DNA from 2 places in the Mesobacillus sp. LC4 genome. Region 1 is predicted to be linked to the other one. Evidence: predicted binding sites of a transcription regulator. Region 1 holds the regulator's gene; the other holds the start of a gene.
What was found. The regulator Rex, encoded in region 1, represses fermentation and respiration genes when NADH is low (regulators of the CRP and FNR family bind a similar motif). The targets are predictions, from matches to a motif close to TTGTGAAATATTTCACAA.
Positions count from the first base shown of each region.

Region 1 (7,904 bases):
ATATCTCCGCCTATTGCTGCTTGAAAAGTGTCTTTTGAATACAATAACCGAAAATTCTCCGCTTATGAATTCTCTTACATACACGAAAATGAACAATGAATGATAATCGGGCATTCAAAAAATAAATACCGGACACATTCATGTCCGGTATTTCAATCATTAAGCCAGCTCTGTCCACTCTTCCATCAATTCATCGAGTGTCTCTTTGGCGGCTTCAATTTTGCTATTGATTTCTACAGCTTTTTCGTGATCCTGGAAGATTTCAGGGTCACAAAGCAATTCTTCATATTCAGCGACTTCCAACTCCAGCTGTTCAATTCTTGCTTCCACTTCTTCCATGCGGCGTTTGCGCTGGCGTTCGAGTTTTTTGGCTTCTTTGTCTTGCTGGTAGGAGGTCTTGTCCTGCTTGGAGTTATCCACAGCACTTCCCGCTGCTTTGGCAGCCTGTTCGGCCATGGCTCGCAGTTCTTCCTGCTCCAGCTTTTTCTCGACATAGTAATCGTAATCACCAAGGTATTCCGTTGCACCGCCTCGATCGAGCTCAAGGACTTTTGTGGCTATCCTGTTGATAAAATAGCGGTCATGTGAGACGAACAGGATGGTGCCTGGATAATCGATCAGTGCATTTTCAAGCACTTCCTTGCTGTCCAGATCAAGGTGGTTTGTCGGCTCGTCCAAAATTAAGAAATTCGAGTTCTGCAGCATCAGCTTGGCCAGTGCCAAACGTGCTTTTTCGCCACCGCTAAGGGTGGAAACGATCTTTAGGACATCGTCTCCTGAGAATAGGAAGTTCCCTAAGACGGTACGGATTTCTTTTTCAGATTTCAATGGGTATTCATCCCAGAGTTCATTCAAAACCTTTTTGTTCGAGCTAAGTTCTGCCTGTTCCTGATCATAGTAGCCAATCGAGACATTAGAACCGTATTGAATATTCCCTTTAATCGAAGGCAGTTTCTCCACGATGGTTTTTAATAAAGTTGATTTACCAACGCCATTTGGTCCAACCAATGCGGTACTGTCTCCACGTGAAAGATTGAAAAAGATATTTTCAGATACGATGTCATTGTGATAGCCGACAGATAGGGCATCAACCTTCATGACATCGTTCCCGCTTTGTCGTTCGATTTGAAAGCTGAATGAGGCAGATTTTTCATCTCCCTTGGGCCTGTCCATGCGATCGATTTTTTCCAGCTGCTTCCGACGGCTTTGGGCACGCTTGGTTGTGGATGCCCTGGCCAAGTTCCTCTGGATAAAATCCTGGAGCTTGAAGATTTCATCCTGCTGCTTCTCATACAGTTTCATGTCGCGTTCGTAATTCGCAGCTTTCTGATCTAAGTACGAGCTGTAATTGCCAGGAAACTTTGTCAGCTGATGGCGGGAAATTTCATAAACCTGGTTGACGACCTTATCAAGGAAATAGCGGTCGTGGGATACAATCAGGATTGCCCCGTTGTAGCCCTGCAAATACTGCTCAAGCCACGATAGCGTATCAATATCAAGATGGTTCGTCGGTTCATCGAGAATCAAAATATCCGGACGGGTCAATAAAAGTTTCGCCAATGCGAGTCTAGTTTTTTGTCCTCCGCTTAAAGTGGATATTTTTGTGGAATAATCAAAAGAATGGAAGTTAAGGCCGTGAAGGACGGAACGAATATCGGCTTCATATTGGTAGCCGCCTTTTTCCTTGAACTGGACCTGAAGCAGGTCATAATCTTTTAAAACCCTGTCGTATTCTGTCTGGTTAGAAAGAATGTCAGGATCCGACATCTTTTCTTCCAATCTGCGCAATTCTTTTTCCATGCTGTGCAGATAGTCAAAAACGGCCAGCATTTCATCCCAGATGCTTTTCTCGGATTCCAGCCCGGTATTCTGGGCGAGATAGCCAATCATCGTCCCTTTAGGACGGATGATTTCACCGCCATCATGGGATTCATACCCGGCAATGATCTTCAGCAGGGTTGATTTTCCTGCTCCGTTTCTTCCAACAAGCGCAACACGGTCGTTGGTCTGTATTTCAAACTTTATATTCGATAAAATAAGATCAGCAGCAAAATATTTTGATAGCTGATTAACCTGTAATAAAATCATTGTTTTCACCTCTATTGCCTTAGAGATAGTGTAACCCATTAATATAGGCACGGCAATATGTGCGAACTGCTATAGGTTATATGGTATTGAAATTTCACTATGTATTGTGAACACTGAAACAAAGTTCACACACAAGTTTGACAAAATAGTGTATCATTTGATAGAAAGGAGCTTACATATGGCAGAATTTACTCATTTTAACGAAGAGGGCAGAGCAAAGATGGTCGATGTCAGTGAAAAACCGGAGACGGTCCGTACGGCAGTCGCCCATTCAAGCATAACCGTGAATGAAGATATATATGTGAGAATCACTGAAAATAAAATGAAAAAAGGGGATGTACTGGCTGTCGCGCAGGTAGCAGGCATCATGGCGGCGAAAAAAACGTCTGAAATCATCCCGATGTGCCACCCGATTCCACTGACAGGGATTGACCTTTCATTCGATTGGGAGCAAAATGGAAATGACTATGTTTTAAATATCGCCGCAGCTGTAAAAACAAAAGGGAATACAGGTGTGGAAATGGAAGCGTTAACAGCAGCTTCAGCATGTGCGCTGACTGTTTATGATATGTGCAAGGCCGTTGATAAGGGCATGGTAATCGGAAAGACCTATCTGGTCGAAAAAACCGGTGGTAAGAACGGCGATTTCAAGAGAGAAGAAAAGTTGAGATAGAAATACGGACAGGGTGGAGGATGGAGAATGACGAATGATGCTATGAAGATTCCGCAGGCAACCGCAAAACGTTTGCCGCTGTATTACCGGTTCTTATTGAACTTGCATTCTTCAGGTAAGCAAAGAGTATCATCAGCGGAATTAAGTGAAGCGGTAAAAGTGGATTCAGCGACAATCCGCAGGGATTTTTCCTACTTTGGAGCTTTGGGTAAAAAGGGGTACGGCTACAATGTCAATTACCTGCTGACCTTTTTCCGAAAGACACTGGATCAGGATGAATTGACGAAGGTTGCCTTGATCGGAGTCGGTAATCTGGGAACAGCGTTTCTGAACTACAATTTTTCAAAGAACAATAATACGAAAATCGAGATTGCCTTTGACGTAGATCCAGGTAAAGTGGGCACGAAGATTGGTGACGTAGCAGTGTACCATATGGATGATCTCGACAAAGTTGTCGTAGAGGAAGGCATCCAGGTGGCAATTCTGACAGTCCCGTCTGCTGTCGCACAGCCGATAACAGACCGATTGGTGCAGGCAAATATCAAGGGAATCCTGAACTTCACGCCGGCGAGGCTGAATGTGCCTTCATCGATCAGGATCCATCATATTGATTTGGCAGTTGAATTGCAATCATTGATCTATTTCTTAAAGCATTACCCGACAGATACCGAACCAACAGAATCGGCAGAATAAAAAGTAGCTCCTTCAGAGGAAGGAGCTACTTTTTCTGTATATTCTTCAATTTGAAATGAAAAAGGATCATCCTGATGCCAGAACCAAAGTCGAACGTGGCAAGAGCCACTAGTAAGTAGCTGAAGAATCCCCATCCTGAATCGTTTACATTCTGGATGGCGAAATAGGTGAATAAGCTGCCTAACAAGATGTAGACAATGCCTGAAAATAAAGGCGATTGTTTCATAACTTAGAATCCCCCAATAAAACCTTGAATTTTCTCTGCTTCTTTTATCATTCTCTCAATGTCTTCCCTAAATACGGATTGAAGCAGGACAACCATTGTATTCATTGTAACATGGGCGATGATTGGCACGATGATCCGCTTTGTTTTTACATAAAGGAAAGCAAAAGTGAACCCCATTGCAGAGTACAAGATCACATGCTCTGGTTCCATATGTGCAAGCGCAAAAATAACAGAGCTGATCAATCCAGCGAAAAAGAAATTCATTTTCTTATGCAGGCTGCCGAAAATGATCTTACGGAAGACGATTTCCTCTAATATAGGGCCGATGATCGAACTGACCAAAATGACAACCGGGAACATTTCAATCAGCTTAATGATTTCCTGTGTATTCTCAGAGCCCATTTCGATGCCAAGCATATTCTCGATATTGGCGGCGATTGATTGCGCGAACAGTGCGAGGAATACACCTGCGAAAGCCCAGGCGGCTGAGCTTGCTGGAGAGGACGCATCACGTAAGTCCGCATGAGATCTGCGTTCTTTCCTTAAAAGCAAAAGCACGATGACTAGTGTCAGTGAAAAGCTGATCACAAGCCAGTATGGAATCGAGAGGGTCTCCATTTCCTCCAGGCTCTTTCCCATCGCAGCACCGGTGAAGGCGACAATCGGGATGCCAATCAGGCTTGAAAGCTGCATGACGATATAGGCGATAATGATGTACCAGTATTCCTTTTTCAATAGAAAAACTCCTTATCAATGCAGATAATGTATGTCCTGAAATTTTACGTAATAATAAGCCGACCTGTAAAATAAAATACGAGGACAGCTTTGGTTTGGATAGACACTGTCTTTATTCTACTAATAAATGATTGGAAAGTTCAAATTGTAGGGTCAGGAGAAAAAACGGTGGAACCAGGTTTTAATCATTTTGGAGAGCACTTGCGGGATAAGGTGAATAATTTTATGAAAAGGGTCGGAGGAAACATGATCTATTTGGAAACGCCAAGGCTGAAGCTACGTGACTGGTCAGCAGAAGATCTGGAGCACTTTGCAAATATGAATGCGGACCAGGAGGTCATGAAGTATTTTGCCAATACTTTATCAGAAGAAGAAACGCACCAATTTTATCAAAACATTATCTCCGAGTTGGAGGATTGCGGCTATGGGCTGTATGCTGTTGAAGTCAAGGAGACGAAAGAATATATAGGTTTTATAGGATTTCACAGGGCAACTTTCGAAGCGGATTTTACGCCGTGTATCGAAATTGGCTGGAGGCTCAAGAAAGAGTCATGGGGAAATGGGTATGCAACGGAAGGGGCTAAGGCTTGTCTGGAGTATGGATTCAATGAACTGGGCTTTAGCAAGGTCGTCAGTTTCACAGCTGAGATCAACAGACCTTCTATAAATGTCATGAAAAAAATCGGCATGAAGCCTGTCAAGACTTTTCAACATCCTAAAGTGGATAAGGGCAGTCCTTTGAGGAGGCATGTCCTGTTTCAAATAGAATGTTAAGACCGTCAGCAGAGAATTTTCCACGATTCGACAAGGGCATGGGAATCATAATTTTTTAAGAAAAAATCTTGCTTCACGCTTGCAAAAAAAATGGAGATTCATTATTATATAAATTGTGTTAGCACTCTATTGAGGCGAGTGCTAATAAAAATAATTTACATATAATTTGAGGAGGTTGTTTCACTTGATCAAGCCACTAGGAGATCGCATTATTATCGAGCTTGTTGAGTCTGAAGAAAAAACTGCAAGCGGTATCGTGTTACCCGACACAGCGAAAGAGAAACCTCAAGAAGGTAAAGTCGTAGCTGTTGGAACTGGCCGTGTCCTTGAAAACGGCGAGCGTGTTGCTCTTGAAGTTGAAGTCGGAAACCGCATTATCTTCTCAAAATACGCAGGCACAGAAGTGAAGTACCAGGGAACTGAGTATCTGATCCTACGTGAAAATGACATTTTAGCAGTAGTAGAATAATCACTGCGATTATAAACAGAACGTTAAATTAAAAATTCTGAGGAGGTTTTTCTACAATGGCAAAAGAAATTAAGTTCAGTGAAGAAGCACGCCGCGCAATGCTTCGCGGGGTAGATTCTCTTGCAAATGCAGTAAAAGTAACTCTTGGACCAAAAGGACGCAACGTGGTTCTTGAGAAGAAATTCGGTTCACCTCTTATCACGAACGATGGTGTAACAATCGCAAAAGAAATCGAACTTGAAGACGCATTCGAAAACATGGGTGCTAAGCTTGTTGCTGAAGTAGCAAGCAAGACGAACGACGTTGCTGGTGACGGTACGACTACGGCAACCGTTCTTGCTCAAGCAATGATCCGTGAAGGTCTTAAGAACGTAACTGCTGGCGCTAACCCAATGGGCATCCGCAAAGGTATGGAAAAGGCTGTTATTACAGCTGTTGAAGAGCTTAAGGCTATCTCTAAGCCAATCGAAGGCAAAGCTTCTATCGCACAAGTTGCGGCAATCTCTGCTGCTGACGAAGAAGTTGGCCAATTGATTGCTGAAGCTATGGAGCGCGTTGGCAACGACGGCGTTATCACAATCGAAGAATCTAAAGGCTTCACGACAGAATTGGATGTTGTTGAAGGTATGCAGTTCGACCGCGGATATGCATCTCCTTACATGGTAACTGATTCTGATAAGATGGAAGCAGTTCTTGAAAATCCATATATCCTGATCACTGACAAGAAGATTGGCAGCATCCAGGAAATCCTTCCTGTCCTTGAGCAGGTTGTACAGCAAGGCAAGCCATTATTGCTTGTTGCTGAAGATGTTGAAGGTGAGGCACTTGCTACATTGGTAGTCAACAAGCTTCGCGGAACATTCAACGCAGTAGCTGTTAAAGCTCCTGGCTTCGGTGACCGCCGTAAAGCTATGCTTGAAGACATCGCTGCATTGACTGGCGGTGAAGTGATCACTGAAGAGCTTGGACGCGACCTTAAGTCTGCTACAATCACATCTCTTGGACGCGCTTCTAAAGTTGTGGTTACTAAAGAAAACACAACAATCGTTGAAGGTGCTGGAGACAGCGCTGCAATCGAAAGCCGCGTGAACCAGATCCGCGTTCAAATGGAAGAAACAACTTCTGAATTTGACCGTGAAAAGCTGCAAGAGCGTCTTGCTAAGCTAGCTGGCGGCGTTGCAGTCATCAAAGTTGGTGCTGCTACTGAAACAGAATTGAAAGAACGTAAGCTTCGCATTGAAGATGCTCTTAACTCAACTCGCGCTGCAGTTGAAGAAGGTATCGTATCAGGCGGTGGTGTAGCGCTTCTGAATGTATACAACAAAGTATCTGAAATCCAGGCAGAAGGCGACGAAGCTACTGGCGTGAACATCGTCCTTCGCGCAATGGAAGAACCAGTTCGCCAAATCGCTCATAACGCTGGCCTTGAAGGATCAGTTATCGTTGAGCGCCTGAAGCGTGAAGAAGTCGGCACAGGCTTCAACGCTGCAACTGGCGAGTGGGTAAACATGATTGAAGCTGGTATCGTTGACCCAACTAAGGTTACTCGTTCTGCTCTTCAAAACGCAGCATCCGTATCTGCAATGTTCTTGACTACTGAAGCAGTAGTTGCTGACATTCCAGAAGAAGGCGGCGCTGGAATGCCTGACATGAGCGGCATGGGCGGAATGGGCGGCATGATGTAATCTGCTGCTTCACCCCTTTTTAAATAAAAGGCAAAAGCAAAGAGAAGCTTCCTGTAAGTTAAGTAAACTTATGGGAAGCTTCTTTATTTGTTATGCTGTATAAGCAGATAAATGAACCAACATACAATTTTTCGAATATGGTATTGCATAAATCAAATCAATACAGGGAGCAGGTTATGCAAAATCATTATCATAATTCGAATATCAGGAATTCGAATGTCGTAGCTTTTGCTAGAGGCGATGTGAATGGTGACAAGATTCCAGACACAGTGTATGTTACTGGCATGAAAGAATCAGATGTTTCGATTATTAAAAACTTGACGCTTGTCATTCAGGACGGAGCGACAGGAATCCTCACGCAGGTTCGACTTAATGCAGATATGGGTTATCAACCGACGCTGTTTCTCGGTGATTTTACCGGAGAAGGAGTAAGGGATATATTGATCACGATACCAACAGGGGGCAGCGGGGGGACAACTTACAATTATGTTTATACATTTGTTCATAACAATCTGCGGTTGTTATTCGACTCAGATGTCTATAACCAGATGTATCAATATG
Region 1 covers NZ_JBGCUB010000014.1:3,524-11,427, forward strand. The annotation lists gene AB5I83_RS22560 (ABC-F family ATP-binding cassette domain-containing protein) at 160-2,088, opposite strand; gene moaC (cyclic pyranopterin monophosphate synthase MoaC) at 2,267-2,761, shown strand; gene AB5I83_RS22570 (redox-sensing transcriptional repressor Rex) at 2,789-3,454, shown strand; gene AB5I83_RS22575 (YdiK family protein) at 3,480-3,680, opposite strand; gene AB5I83_RS22580 (CPBP family intramembrane glutamic endopeptidase) at 3,684-4,415, opposite strand; gene AB5I83_RS22585 (GNAT family N-acetyltransferase) at 4,662-5,189, shown strand; gene groES (co-chaperone GroES) at 5,374-5,658, shown strand; gene groL (chaperonin GroEL) at 5,715-7,343, shown strand; gene AB5I83_RS22600 (VCBS repeat-containing protein) at 7,520-7,904, shown strand, end outside.

Region 2 (7,904 bases), on a different contig from region 1:
ATACATCCTTGGCACAACTGAATATGTCCCATCTTTCTGGATGTTGGCATGCATCTTCTCGTTGACCAGCCTTGAATCGCGTTCATCCTTATAGCCGCCATAATGGACCATCCCCAAGTAATAGTTGATCGCCGGACGGCATTTCGAACATCCTTCCTCCTGGGACCATCCGAGTACATTCATGACTTCCCTGACATTGGTCAATCCTTTTTCCCTGATCTCAGCGACTACTTCATCTTTGCTTAAAGTCGTACAGCCGCAAATTCCTGCTTTTTTCTTTGATGTATCATATTGGTCGCCAAGCGTATAAGCGAGGATATCGGATATGAGCGATTTGCATCTTCCGCAAGAACGGCCAGCGTTCGTGCAGCCACCAACTTCATCAACAGTAGTCAACTCATTCGTGCGGATGGCTTCGACAATCGTTCCTTTTGTGACACCATTGCAGCCGCAGACGAGTTCGTCATCGGCCATCGCCGCTACATCGCCGGCTTCTCCTCCACCGCAGCATCCGCTTGCTTCAAGAATCGAGACACTTGTCATGCCGCTGATGTCTTCTCTTTTGGTCAGCATCCTGAACAGGCGATTGCTGTCCTTCGTATCACCATAAAGCACAATCCCGGCAATCCGGTTGTCACGAATGACAATTTTCTTGTAAACCCCATCAAATTCATTGTGGACCTTGATTGATTTCGTTCCTTCGTCATCGCTGATTTCACCTGCTGAAAACAAATCACAGCCTGAAACCTTCAGTTGAGTGCCGCAAATCGTTCCTTCATAAGGGTTAGTCGGAATCCCCGCAAGGTTAGCTGCAAGTACTTTACCCTGTTCATACAGCGGTGCTACAAGACCATACACGATTTCTCTATGCTCAGCACATTCCCCGACGGCATATATATTCGGCACATTTGTCTCCATATAATCATTGACGACTATCCCTCTGTTGACATAAATGCCGCTGTCTTTTGCCAACTGGACGTTAGGGCGAATGCCGACAGCCATGACAACAAGGTCTGCCTGGATTTCGGTACCGTCTGAGAACCTTAGTCCTGTTACCCTTTCGTCTCCTAAAATTTCCGCAGTCTGTTTTTCAAGCAAGAAATTCATGCCTTGGTTTTCCAGCTCTTTTTTCAGCATTCCAGAAGCGGTTTCATCAAGCTGCCTTTCCATCAGATGCGGCATTAAATGGACAACATCGACATCCATGCCCAAGTTCAGCAAGCCTCTCGCTGCTTCCAGACCTAACAGCCCGCCGCCAATTACAGCTGCTTTTTTATACTGCTCGGAATCTTTGATCATCATTTCACAATCATTGATATCACGAAACCCGACCACACCCTTTTTGTCAGATCCAGGTACTGGCAGGATAAACGAGCTGGAGCCTGTAGCGATGATTAACTCGTCATAGTCCACCTTGCGTCCTTGGTCGGAAATGACTAGCTTTTTTTCCTTGTCAATCTCGATGACTTCTTCTCCTGCAAAAAGTTGTATTTCATTACCCTTATACCAATCCCAGTCATTCATGATGATATCATCGATCGACTTATCTCCCTGAAGGACTGTCGATAACATGATTCTATTGTAGTTAGGATGAGGTTCATTCCCAAAAATCGTGATCTCGAAGCCATCTGGCTGAAGTTTAAGCAGTTCCTCGATTGTTCTTACTCCTGCCATTCCGTTTCCTATCATGACTAATTTCTTTTTCATCTCGTTTGTCCTCCTATAATTTCAAATGGAGTTTTCATTAATGATATTTTCTCTATGTATAAATTGTATTGTGATTTAAGATGACTGTTTGTGAAGTTCGTCACATTTCGAGTATACTTTGTTCACTGTTTCACAAATCATTCAAATTTAGCAATTTTAGGCTTCCATAAAAATTCAGTTATTCTTTTGCTGAATTAGGGTAATCAATATGTAAATGATTTTTACCTACATTGGAAAGGAGGCTCATTTTATGATCATTGTTTATATAAGCATCGCTGTCATCGTCGCTGCCCTCGGTTATCTAGGATTTGTTGCATATAAAACATTTAAGGACGCCAAGCCAACCATCGATAGTCTTCAAGAGACAGCCACACGTGTCCAAAATAAAACCAATGCCATCAAGGAAGAAACAGATTCACTTAAGTTTAAACAGCAGAAGCTGATGACTGATTTTGATAAAAAGAAACAGGCTGTGAACACAGTCGTCTTTTCTGTAAAGCAGACTCCTGTTGAATTCAAGAACGCACTTGTCGCAAAGCCTGTCGCTGAACTCGAACAGAAGTATAAAGCAAGACAGTGGAACCGCAAACGTCGCAATCGAACAATGCAGCCACAGTAAAACAGGGCCACCTGCCCTGTTTTTTTAATTTTAGCTTCTCCTTGTGACTTTCTACCCATATAGTAATTCCAATTAATTTCCCAACTCGTCAAAAATCAAGGAAAATCAACGCTTGCTCCACATTAAAACATTTTTAGGAATTTCGTACGATTGCCGAAATAATATTTAGTGATTATTATGTATAAATATACAAAATATTATTTCGGAGGAATACATAAAATGAAGCATAAAAAGATTATTTCTGGTGTAGTGGCTGCAAGTTTGCTGGCATCCGCACCATGGACTCCCGCACTGGCTGAGTCAATCAAATGGAATTATGTAAATGCATACGAAGAAAAGGACGGCAGCTTATTCAACAGCGAAAACTATGATTTTATGAAGTTCTCGGAAATCGGCGACAAGCTTGCGCAAATTGAAAAGCAATCCAATCGGGTGAAGGTCGAAGTAAAAGGGAAATCCTCTACAGGCCAGCCTCTTTATGTCGTGACGATTGCCGCCCCTGACTCTAAAGGCAAGTTCGGCAAAATTCAAGCCCTAAGAAAACAAATGTTCAAGAATCCTGGGAAAGCACAGGACTGGATTGAGAACAATCCTGACTTCAAGGTGCCTATCATGATCAATGGCTCCATCCATGGCACGGAGTTTGTCGGTAGTGACGCGGTCATGCAGCTGATCGAACGCTTTGCCCTTGAAAATGATGATACTACCAAAGAGATTCTCGATAATAACATCCTGATTTTCAATGTTGTCCAGAATCCTGATGGCCGGATTGACGCTACCCGCTTCAATGGAGAAGGAATCGACTTGAATCGTGACTTCATCACCCAGTCCCAGCCTGAAACCCAGGAAACTGTCGCATTGATCAAGGAATGGAATCCAATGGTCTTCCTTGATACACATGGCTATGTGAAAAATTATGCACCGAACAAGCAAGGTCTTATTGAACCGTGTACGGTTCCACACAATCCTAACTACGAATATGATTTGTATGAAAAATGGGCGATGGACCAGGCAAAAGCAATGGAAAATGAAATTATGTCCGATAAGGAAAGCTTCTCAGGCAGCCTCTATCAGGCAATGGAAGGAACTTATATTCCTCAGCGTGATGATGCGGAAGGCTGGGATGATTATCCGCCAATCTTCACTCCAATGTATGCCATGTACCATGGAGCATATGGCCATACACTTGAAGCGCCAACCAATGATGAAGACGGTGTTCGCTGGATGTATGACGCCATCATGGGAGCATTGAAAAACGCAACCGAGAACAAGCAGGAAATGATCAAGGATCAGATTGAGATGTTCAAGCGAGGCATCAATTTTGATCATCCATTCCATGAAGAAGGCTTCTTCCCGACTGCCTATGTGCTTCCTGTTAATCCGGAAGATCCAACCGTGACACATAAGGCTGTCAATCATCTGCAGAAAAACGACATCGAAGTCGTCCAGGCTTCCAAAGCTTTTACTGCCGACGGAACATCTTACCCTAAAGGCACGTATATCGTAAAAATGGATCAGGCAAAAGCCGGCCTTGCCAATACGATGCTCTGGGATGGCGAGGACATCACCGAAGACGTTGATGCCATGTATGATATTTCAGCATGGAGTTTGCCTGAGCTTTGGGGATTTGAGGCTATTGCGGTTCAAAGCGAGTTTGATGCAACAGCTGCAAAAGTAAATCAGATTCAAGAACTAGGGTCTGTCAGCGGTAAAGGTCCATTCCTGATTCCAAACAGTTCCGTGAAAGCTGTGGAACTTGTGAATACGTTACTTCAGCAAGGCGTTTCTGTAAAACGGAATTCTGAAGGTGATTTTTACACAGAAGCAGCGGCTAATGTAATCTCAGCAGCAGTAAAAGAATCCGGACTGCACATTGAATCAGCAAAAGTGCCAACCGATGCAGTTGAAATGGCTGACATGAAGGTCGCTATATTGAAAGATGGCGGCATGAACAAGGCTCAATCTCATTCAGGAACTAAACTGGCGCTGAAACGACTGGGATTCAACGTGACAGAAGTGACTCCTGTTGAAGTGGCAGAACAAGGCCTTTCCAGCTTTGACGTATTTGTTTACAGCGGAACGGAAGGCTTGATTGCAAAGAGCCAATGGCGTGAAGGAAATAAGGAGTTTGGATTCGCAAATCCTGAACAATTCGACAGCTTCAAGGCTAATACAGAGGAATTTTTGCAGGATGGCGGCAAGTATATCGCGGTTGGTGCTGGAGCTTCCAATGCAACAAAGACATTAGGTCTTACAGATACCACGGTTGTTGTTGGAGACTATAACAGCAACGGCATCGCAAAAGTTGATTACAGCGGCGAAGGTGTGACAGGAGGATATGGTGAGGACGACTTTGGCTTTGTATACCGCCCAGTCTGGTATGAAAACACCGAAAATGATGAAGTATCCGCAACATTTGACGACAACACCGATTTCTTTGTAGCCGGCCACTGGAAAAATAATGGTGCCGCACAGGGCAAGGCAGTCATCGTGAAAGAACAGAATAAGGACGTTACATTGATTGGCCTCGAAGCAGGTTTCCGCGACCATACCGATTATCTGTTCCGACTTCTTTCCAACAGCATTTTTGAAAAATAAACATGACAAAAGCATCGGGCTCCAGTCCGATGCTTTTGTTAGTTATGTGAATAGTATTTTTCCAAAAGCTGATAATCCTTTGTCTTTTTCACCTCAATATGATTAGTCAAAGCGAATTCTTCAAGCTCATGTATCAGCTGTTCGCTGTTAAAGTAAGCAACATTGAAATTGAAACCTCCCCTTACTTTTACCACTGCATTCTTCGTCGTCCAGCCAATCCGGCCAAACTTTATTTTCTTGATATTCTTAGAAGTAAGTATTTTTCGGTATATTGTAATATTAGAGATGGTTATTTTATATTCAATCTGATGAGTTGCAAACGATAAATGAAATCGCAGATAAATAATAATAACTAAAGCAATCGGAATGAGTAATTGAAAAAACCTGTTAAAATTTGATACGAATGGCATAACAACTAACAAAGAAGAAAATATGTATATTGGCGGTCTACCAGAATAAGTCAACTAATCACCCCTCACTTCCTTTTATTTTACCAGATAAATCCAACTGTTAATATAGAAAAAGACCACCTTTTCAGGTGATCTTCTTTTTCATAGATAAAGTCCTGCAAGGAAGATTCCCAGGGCTTCTTCATAAATCTCATCGAATTGCGAAAGCGGCAGCGGGTTTATGCCGAAGCCAAGTTCGACTGTAAAACCAGGCCTGCGCCAGTCCTGGATGAACCAATCTTTATAGCCGGCATAGCTCTCAATTGTCTTGACCGGCTGGTATCCGCTCACCCGGGCAAATTCATTGACCATTGCCTCGGATTCAGGCGGCTCAAGGTTTTCAAAGCCCCAGTAGATGACCTCTCCCTGAGTATGGAAGGCGAGAACCCGGTCAAAATCGCGCCTTCTTGTCATTTCTGCCATTGCAATTGCTTCCGGCTCGGATAATGGCTTTGGCCCAACATAATCCCTTGGGCCCGGCTGACTTGGGTTGCGTTCTTTTTCAAGCTCCCATTTTGCCGGGAATTGGTCGTTAAGATCCACCCCTCTGATATTCGCCTTCCAACCGCTGAAATCCAGGCTTCCTCTATTCAATTCTACTACTCTTTCATTCCATGGCTCTGCTTCAGGCGGCCCATTGAGCACAAGGTCAACACCATCTGGATTGACCATCGGCACAATTGATAATGTTGTCTGGCCATAGTAATTCTGCATGGACAGGCCGCGGATGGAGGACTTATTTGTCAGCGCCAGAAGATAGTCGTTCAGAAATGTCATGATGATTGGAGTGGTGATCCATTCATTCGCATGGAAAGATCCATTGTAATGGACCCGCTTATTGCCATTCCCGATCAGTGTTTCTGGTATGCTTTTACCTAAAACCGAATTCCCGATCGAAGGCACCCTCATGAACGGATAGACATTTTCCAATCGCCTCAAATCACTCATCAGTGCGGCATAATCATAATTCTTTTTCCCCTGGACAATCCGCCAGGTAATTCTTAGCGGGACCTTGACCATTTGTCCGATATACAACCCGTTTGGATTAATATTGCGGTTCGCCAGCAGAAGGGCATCCACTTGCAGATTCCTGCTTTGCGCAATTTTCCAAAGGGTATCACCTGCACGGATTCGATAATCCACAGCTGCAAAACCTGGAATCCTCACCGTCTGCCCCACATTCAGTGCATTTGGGTCAATATCACGGTTGGAATCTATGATCAACTGGAGAGGGATGTTGAAAATATTGCTGAAATACCAAAAGGAATCTCCTCTTCTCACATATATATCCATAGCGCGCCTCCTGTTCTTTCAAAGTTGCATCTATACATATATATATGAGTACCTTTTGAATCTATTTCAGAAGATGAAAATTAGCTGGATTTTTTCAAGCCTGTAATAAAAGCTGTGACTGCAAGCTTGTAGCTCTCATCCAAGTCCAGCGGCATTCCGAAACCACCTTTATGCTCCAGCGAAGCAAATCCATGCATGAGGCTTCTCAAGCCGCGGACGGCATGGATTGCTTCCTCTTCTGAAAGTTCAAAAGGACGGATTGCAGATACGACGAGTTCAACGATTTTTTTGCCAGCGTCATGAACCAGCTCATCTAAAGGATCCGGTGCTGATAATGCGAACTCGTACAGTCCTGGGTTGGTTCTCGCAAAGGCTAAATACGCCCGGCTTAATGCCAATACTGCTTCGCTCCCGTGAGCTTTGCCCTCCGCTTCCTCTGCCAGGCTATTGTACAGTTTCTGTAGTGAAAAAATGGCCATTTCCTTTTTGATTCCCGGCAGGCCGTTAAAGTGGTTATATAATGAAGGCGATTTAATGTTGAGCTTCTTGGCCAGCATTGCCAGAGTGATATAGTCACTTCCATGCTCATTCGCAAGCTCAGCTGCTGCGATCATAATCGTATTTTTATCAAGCGCCACTTTCGGTCTTGGTGACATGTTTACGCACTCCTTTATTTTGTAAAAGCTTCCTCTGCTTTATGAATGGCTTTTTCGATATGTGCTGCAGGATTTCGCAACAGTTCCCCGTGCCCAACCGCAAGAAGTGTTGGTTTTAGCTCCGTGATTTTCCAGGCACTTTGAAGGGCGGTTTTCTTGTTCCAGGTCGCCATTGCTGGAAAAGGGAACCATGGGATTGTCACCCCTGAAACGGCTGTACCGCCCCTGGTCTGGAATGCATCACCCGCAATCAGCATATTTGTTCTCTGGTCAAGGAATGACATCGATCCCGGTGTGTGCCCAGGAGTTGAGATTGCCAGCAAAGAACCGATTTCATCCCCTTCCTTGATGAGAGTATCCGGTCTTGTTTTAATGTTTTTTGGAATGCCGCCGCGAATCGGTGTCTGGGGTTCAGTCGAATCAAGAGAGGTATCACCAGCTAAAAGGCGCGAATCGCGAGCAGAGATATAAACTGGAACATCAAGTTTTGCTTTCAGTTCATCAAGCGCACCTATGTGGTCGCCATGTGCATGGGTCAAAACAATTCGCTTAATTTCTTTTCCGAATTTTTCAGCTCCCTGC
Region 2 covers NZ_JBGCUB010000003.1:73,016-80,919, forward strand. The annotation lists gene nirB (nitrite reductase large subunit NirB) at 1-1,707, opposite strand, end outside; gene AB5I83_RS11235 (DUF948 domain-containing protein) at 1,958-2,326, shown strand; gene AB5I83_RS11240 (M14 family zinc carboxypeptidase) at 2,546-4,924, shown strand; gene AB5I83_RS11245 (hypothetical protein) at 4,963-5,388, opposite strand; gene AB5I83_RS11250 (M14 family zinc carboxypeptidase) at 5,476-6,666, opposite strand; gene AB5I83_RS11255 (TetR/AcrR family transcriptional regulator) at 6,747-7,322, opposite strand; gene AB5I83_RS11260 (MBL fold metallo-hydrolase) at 7,337-7,904, opposite strand, start outside.
Region 2: nirB (nitrite reductase large subunit NirB) is a predicted target of Rex. The motif match lies at 1,796-1,813, and genes of this name have one in related genera.